DNA from 2 places in the Arthrobacter sp. UYNi723 genome. Region 2 is predicted to be linked to the other one. Evidence: predicted binding sites of a transcription regulator. Region 2 holds the regulator's gene; the other holds the start of a gene.
What was found. The regulator Rex, encoded in region 2, represses fermentation and respiration genes when NADH is low (regulators of the CRP and FNR family bind a similar motif). The targets are predictions, from matches to a motif close to CTTGTGAANNNNTTCACAAG.
Positions count from the first base shown of each region.

Region 1: a site for Rex is predicted at 1,870-1,889, ahead of ACVWY0_RS15675 (glyceraldehyde-3-phosphate dehydrogenase). Genes of this name have one in related genera too.

Region 1 covers NZ_JBSRZM010000021.1:11,075-14,676, reverse strand. Annotated here, with positions in the region: gene ACVWY0_RS15680 (hypothetical protein) at 1-95, opposite strand, end outside; gene ACVWY0_RS15675 (glyceraldehyde-3-phosphate dehydrogenase) at 173-1,651, opposite strand; RNA gene rnpB (RNase P RNA component class A) at 1,919-2,305, opposite strand; gene ACVWY0_RS15665 (YaaA family protein) at 2,362-3,126, shown strand; gene ACVWY0_RS15660 (zinc ribbon domain-containing protein) at 3,187-3,602, opposite strand, start outside.
Region 2 covers NZ_JBSRZM010000008.1:85,347-88,948, reverse strand. Annotated here, with positions in the region: gene ACVWY0_RS08525 (hypothetical protein) at 1-63, shown strand, start outside; gene ACVWY0_RS08520 (hypothetical protein) at 243-1,040, shown strand; gene ACVWY0_RS08515 (redox-sensing transcriptional repressor Rex) at 1,098-1,841, opposite strand; gene ACVWY0_RS08510 (glutaredoxin family protein) at 1,933-2,187, opposite strand; gene ACVWY0_RS08505 (HAD family hydrolase) at 2,338-3,156, shown strand; gene ACVWY0_RS08500 (30S ribosomal protein bS22) at 3,352-3,450, opposite strand.

The DNA.
Region 1 (3,602 bases), on a different contig from region 2:
GCCTGCTCCAGGAGCCTGATGGCTTCTTTGTGGTTGGCTTTGGCGACGTCGAGGGCGTGTTCAAGGGTGGTCTCGTGGAGAGTTTCGTTATCCATGCCACCAGTGTGGTCCCGATTCCCGGCTGATTCCAGCGAATCAGCCGGGAATGTAGGGCAGCCAGCCCGCAAACGGCCTAGACGGCGATTGCGGCCAAGGCAGCAGCGGCTTCCTTGGCGGGGAAGGACGGCGGGTTGACGCCGGCCATCTCTTCCATGACCCGGACTACCTGGCAGCTGTAGCCGAACTCGTTGTCGTACCAGACGTAGAGGATGACGTTCTTGTCATTGGAGATCGTGGCGAGACCGTCCACGATGCCGGCACGGCGCGAGCCAACGAAGTCCGTGGAAACAACCTCGGGTGAATCGATGTAATCAATCTGCTTGCGCAGGTCCGAATGCAGGGACATCTGGCGCAGGTAATCGTTCACCTCATCCTTGGTGGTTCCGTTCTCCAGGCTCAGGTTCAGGATCGCCAGCGAGACGTCCGGCGTGGGGACCCGGATGGAACTTCCCGTGAGCTTGCCCAGCAGCTCGGGAAGCGCCTTCGCCACAGCGGTGGCCGCTCCGGTTTCCGTGATGACCATGTTCAGCGCGGCGGAGCGGCCCCGGCGGTCGCCCTTGTGGAAGTTATCGATCAGGTTCTGGTCGTTGGTGAAGGAGTGGACCGTCTCCACGTGGCCGTGGATCACACCGAACTTGTCGTTGATGGCCTTCAGGACCGGCGTGATGGCGTTGGTGGTGCAGGAGGCTGCGGACACAATCTGGTCCGAGTCCTCGATGGTGCCGTGGTTGATGCCGTGCACAATGTTCTTCAGTTCGCCCTTGCCCGGCGCTGTCAGGAGGACACGGGCAACGCCCTTGCTCTGCAGGTGCTGCGACAGGCCCTCAGCGTCGCGCCAGCGGCCCGTGTTGTCCACCACCAGGGCGTTGTGGATGCCGTAGGCGGTGTAGTCGATCGTGGCGGGGTTCTCCGAGTAGATGACCTGGACCTGGACACCGTTCGCGGTGATGGTGTTGGCGGCTTCGTCCACACGGATGGTTCCCTCGAAGGAGCCGTGGACCGAGTCGCGGCGCAGAAGGCTGGCGCGCTTGGTGAGGTCCTTGTCCGAGCCGCGGCGCACCACGATGGCGCGCAGGCGCAGGCCGTGGCCGCCGCCTGCCTTTTCGATGAGCAGGCGCGCCAGCAGCCGGCCGATCCGGCCAAAGCCGTACAGCACGACGTCGGTGCTGGTGCGGTCATCGCCGCCACGCTTGCCGACTACCTCGGCAAGCTCGGCGCGGAGGAACTCTTCCAGGGTGGCGCCGTCGCCTTCTGCCTTGAACTTCTCTGCCAGGCGGGCGACGTCGATGGCCGCCGCACCAAGTTCCAGCTGAGCCAGGATGTTCAGCAGCGGTGCGGTCTCTTCGAGCAGGAGCTCGGTGTTGCTCATGCGGCGGGCGAAACGGTGCGCCTTGAGGATGTTCATGGTGGACTTGTTGATCAGGCTGCGGCCGTGAATGCTGGTCACCACGTTGTTTTCGCGGTACAGCCGGCCAATCACCGGAATCATGGCCTCGGCGAGAGCCTCCCGGCCCATCCACGTATCAAGACAAGAATCTGACGTCTGGCTCACAGAACTACCTTCCTCGGTTCAGCCGCATACGTCGTCGTACGCGGTTGGCGGCCACCTGATGTTGTCCAGGGGCTCTAGCACCGGCAGGATGCGGTCCATCCCGGGTGCCGTGGAGAAGCGTAAAGAAAAGCCACCGGCTGCGAACGCAGACCCGGCGGCAGAACTTCTACGTTCGCTCTCTATTCTAGGCTGGAGCGACACCACGGACCGCCGCAACCGGCGTGAAATCACTCACATGCGGGGCGGGTCGGTGCCCGGGGTGGTGGTTGGATGGGTTGACCGATACGCCGGGTTCTGTGCTCCCGTGCCGTTACCAGCGCGGGAGTAGCGGCCATCCATCTACGGACGCCGTTGCCGACGCCCTCCAGCGGCCTACCCGGACACTCGGGCGGGCAGCCCTCAAACGTGTCCTGTCTGGCCTTGCTCCGGGTGGGGTTTACCTAGCCTTCCCGGTCACCCGGGAAGCTGGTGGTCTCTTACACCACCGTTTCACCCTTACCTGCTGAGCTTCCGTTGCCGGAAGACGCAGGCGGTCTGTTCTCTGTGGCACTGGCCTGCGGGTTACCCCGAGTGGGCGTTACCCACCACCCTGCCCTGCGGAGCCCGGACGTTCCTCGAGCCACTTGCGTGACGCGCGGCCGCCTGGTCAACCCATCCGCAGCCAGTCTACCGCCGGAAGGAGGCCCCTCCGTCGCCGGTAGGATCGTACGGTGCTGATTCTGCTTCCCCCCTCCGAAGGCAAGACCCCCGCAGTCCGCGGGTCCGCCGTCGACTGGCCGTCACTGAGTTTTCCCGAACTCAACTCCTACCGGGCCAAGGTCCTGGAAGCGCTGGGGACGGTGAGTGCGCATGAGGATGCCCTCGCGCTGCTGGGGGTCGGCGCCTCGCTGCAGGACGACGTCGAACGCAACACCCGGCTCCACGCCGAACCGGCGGCTCCTGCGCACCAGATCTATTCGGGCGTTCTGTACGACGCCCTCGGCTACAAAACCTTGACGCCTGCGCAGCGCCGGAAGGCCGATGTTTCGGTGCTGGTGATCTCGGCACTGTGGGGTGCCATCCGCTTCGCCGACAGTGTGCCCGCCTACCGGCTGTCGATGGGAACGGCACTGCCCGACGTCGGCCGGCTCGCCTCGTTCTGGAAGCCGCAGCTTTCGGAAGCCCTCGCGGAGTCCGTGTCCGGGCATCTGCTCGTGGACTGCCGCTCCAGCACGTATGCCGCGGCATGGGCACCGCCGCCGGCTCAGACGGTGGCCGTCAACGTATTCACCGAGGTCAGCGGTGTACGCAAGGTGGTCAGCCACTTCGCGAAACACACGCGCGGCGAGCTGGCACGGCACCTGCTGGCCCGCCGCGGCAACGCCCCGCAGACCCCGGTACAGCTGCTGAAGGCCACTCGCGAAAAATGGGACGCGGAGTTGGTTGACGGTTCAGCGCGGAAACCGCACGCGCTGAACATCATCCTTCCCAACTAGGTAGCGCTAACTGTCGTTTTGAACGTTCAAAACGACAGTTAGCGCTACTTACATGGTCTGCTAGGCAGTTGGGGCGGGGGTGTTCCACTCGGCGGAGCGCACCAGGATGGCGCCGGAGTCCGGGCAGAACACAATGTCGTCTTCGGCGGCGGCCTTGATCTCTGCGAGGTCTCCGGGGCTCAACTTCATGCCGGAGGCTTCAGAGGTTCCGTGGAACAACCGGGCGGCGCCCACTCCCCGCTTTGCCAGCGTCTTTTCGTAGACAGCCAGCATCCCGGCGTCGAGTCCTGCAGCGAATTCGGCGCGCTTGCCGCGGACAACGGTCGCTTCAGCGGCCACTTCGGCCAGGGCTTCATCGAGTTCGGCGCGGATGCCGCCGAACGAGCCCTGGACGTTGTCCACGATCAGCTGCTGGGCAGCCTGACGTTCGCGCAGGGAATCCAGGCGTTCCAGAACTTCCAGCTCCACGTCCTCAA
Region 2 (3,602 bases):
ACGGTGCTCATGTGGCTGCCGAACTCGCAGGCCTGGTTCAACGCCGTCAAGGGCCGCGCGTAGACCGGATCCAGTAGAAACACAGTCTTGCGCGACCCCGCTGAGTTCTGTGGGAATACCTCTCCGGAATGATCCCCCGCGGCACCCGCCGGGGGTACGGTGGGAAGTAAGCCGTACTGGGGGCAGGCCAGTTGGACTGCACCCAGCAGCCGAACTGACATCCGACCTGCAAAGGACCGCTCATGAGCACGCCTGTCCCGCCTCCCGTCCCGAACGAGCCCGAGCCCGGCAACCAGCCGCCAGCGCCCCGCTACGGCGAGAACAGCCCGCAGTTCGGGCAGCCCACACCGCCGGCACCACAGTACGGGCAAAACGCCCCGCAGTATGGCCAGCAGACTCCCCCGGCACCCCGGTACGGGCAGAACGCCCAGCAGTATGGCCAGAACAACCCGCCGCAGTTCGGCCAGCCCACGCCTCCGCCCTATGGCCAGCAGCCGTACGGGCAGTCCCCTTACGCGCAGTACCCGTCCGAGCAGCCGCAGGCCACGGGATCCAACGGGGTTCCCCAGCTGGTCAATATCTCGTTCTGGCTGCTGATTGGCGCGGGTGTTGTGTATGTCATCAGCCTGCTGATGGGCATTGGCATGCTCGATGACCCGGCGATGCGCCGCGCCTTCGAAGACGCCATGCGCAGCGGTGGCGCTTCCGGCACGGAGTTTGCCTTCGACGATTTCAAGGGTGTCCTCGCCGGGTCGCTCGTGGTCTTCGCCATCATCGGCGCTGGGTTGTACGCGCTGGTGGCGTTCTTCGTCCGTAAGGGCAAGAACTGGGCCCGCATCCTCGGTACGGTTTTCGCGGCACTGTCCATTTTCGGCCTCTTCGGACCACCGAGCCTTGGAACCGTGGGGACGCTGGCCGGGATCGCAGCGATCGTGCTGCTCTACCTGCCGGCCGCGGCACCTTACTTCCGCAAGCAGCAGCCGTTCGCTAACCCGTACGGCGCCCCGGGCACCACGCCTGGAAACCCCTACGGGCAGTAGCACCAACGAGTCGCATCCACACCCTAACGGGCGTGGGCCCCATCAGCCGCCGACGAACTAGGCGGTCTGGTCCGGGGTCTGCGCCCGTTGTGCGTGATAGGCGAGGATCTGCAGTTCGGTGGCCATATCCACCTTGCGGAGGTTGACGCCCTCGGGGACCTGCAGCATAACGGGGGCGAAGCTCAGGATGCTGTGGACACCCGCCGCCACCACGCGGTCGCACACGGCCTGCGCCACGTGGGCCGGAAGTGCCAGGACCACCATGTTGGCGCCCGTCCGCTGCAACACGGCCTCCATGTCCGCAGCGTCGCTGACGCGCAGCCAGCCCACCTCATTGCCCACCACCATCTGGTCGGCGTCGAAAATTGCCACCACATCAAAACCGCGGGACTCGAAGCCGCCGTAACGGGCCAGGGCTTTGCCGAGGTTACCCGCGCCAACAATGGCGACCTTCCAGTCGTGGGTCAGTCCCAAGGCCGCGGAGATGTGACGGCTCAGGTACTGCACTTCGTAGCCCACTCCGCGCGTGCCGTAGGAACCCACATAGGAAAGGTCCTTGCGCAGGGTTGACGAGCTCACGCCTGACGCTTCCGCCAGCGATTCCGAAGATACCCGTTCGACGCCGTCGGACAGCAGCGTGTTAAGGGCGCGCAGGTAGATGGTCAACCGGGCCACTGCTGCGGGCGGTATTTGCTTGGCGGCCTCTGTACCGTGGACAGGCTGTGCCCCGTGGACAGGCTGTGTACTGTGGCCAGTTTCTGCACCTTGGACAGCCTGCGGAGATGAATCCAGTGAAGTCACTATCCCCTCCATCCCATCGCGTCGTGACTCCACTCTAGAGCCCCGCCGCTGGTGCCAACAAAGCCGGTGTCATTTCTGCGAGGCCGCTTTCCTATTGGGCCATGGCGCGTTGGAGGACGCGCTCCAGCCGGGCTTCGTCGATCTTCCAGAAATCGCGTTGGATTCCATCCACCAGGACCACGGGGATTTCCTCCGCATACCGCTCACGCAGTTCCGGCAGCTCGTCCACCTGCTGTTCCGTCCACCCGAGTCCCAGCGAGGCAGTAACGCGTCCGACGGCGTCGCGCGCCCCTGCGCACAGGTGACAGTCTGCTTTGGTGATGAGGACTACCTCGGGTTTAGCCATGCATTAACCGTATCGCCCTTCTGGGCGGAAAACAGGGCAGAGGACAGCGGCCGACGGCCGGGCGTACGGCGACGCGGGTATCCGGGCGGGCACTGGCACTCACGCTGGCACTGAAATCCTGGCCACCGAGTATTGACTAGACTCGTGGACATGCCCGAGGAGAAGTACGTCGCTGTGGTGACCCAGCCGGATGCGTTGATGCAGACCGGCGAGGCCGCCTTCTTCGACGTCGATAACACCCTCATGAAGGGCGCCAGCCTCTTCCACGTTGCCCGCAAGATGCACCAACGCGGCGCCTTCACCCTGACGCAGGCTGCGGGGTTCGCGTGGAAGCAGTTCAAATTTGTGGCGCGCGGCGAGAACATGGACGACGTCCATGCTGTCCGCGACTCCGCCCTCACCCTCGCCGCGGGAATCACTGTGGAAGACGTCAAGGCCCTGGGCGAAGAGGTCTACGACGAAATGATCGCGTCGAGGATCTGGCCCGGCGCCAAGGCACTGGCGCAGCAGCACCTCCGCGTGGGCCGGCGGGTCTGGCTGGTTACCGCAACCCCCATCGAGGTTGCCGCGGTAATTTCCACCAGGCTCGGCCTGACCGGAGCCTTGGGCACCGTGGGCGAGGTTGCCGACGGCATGTACACCGGCCGGCTGGTGGGCGACATCCTGCACGGTTCCGCCAAGGCAGTGGCAGTGCAGGCCCTGGCCCACGCCGAAGACCTGGACCTCAAGCGGTGCTGGGCCTACAGCGACTCATACAATGACATCCCGCTGCTGTCCCTGGTGGGGCACCCGGTAGCCATCAACCCCGATGCCAGGCTCCGCCGCCACGCGCGGGACAACAACTGGCCGGTCTACGACTTCCGTTCCGGCCGCCGCGCCGCCACCCTGGGGCTCAAGGCAGCAACGGCCGGCGGCGCCGTGTACGGTCTCTGGCGCGGATACTCCCGGATGCGCGGCCCCCGCATCTAGGACCCGGCCCGCCAGCTGCTGCGCCTCGCGTAGGAGCGCATCGCGGCCGAACGCGGGACGAAGGTCGCTCAGCGACCGTAGGAGCGCCTTTCGGACGTGTCTAAGCGACGGCGAGGCACAGCCGCTGGCACGCGACGAAAACAAAATGCCCGCTGCCGGGAAGGCAACGGGCATTTCACGCTTGTCGAAGTATCTCTACTTCTTATTGCGGCGCTGGTGACGGGTCTTACGAAGCAACTTGCGGTGCTTCTTCTTGGCCATACGCTTGCGACGCTTCTTAATAACTGAACCCACGAAAGTTCCTCACAAACTAGATGCAGTACCTGTCTGATGGAAATGGTCCGTGGACAGAGCTACAGACTGAAACAACTGACAGATTCTTACAATGACGTAAAACGTTCCTTAACAGGGTACCGCTTCTTGGCGATGCCCACTGACCGCGGGTA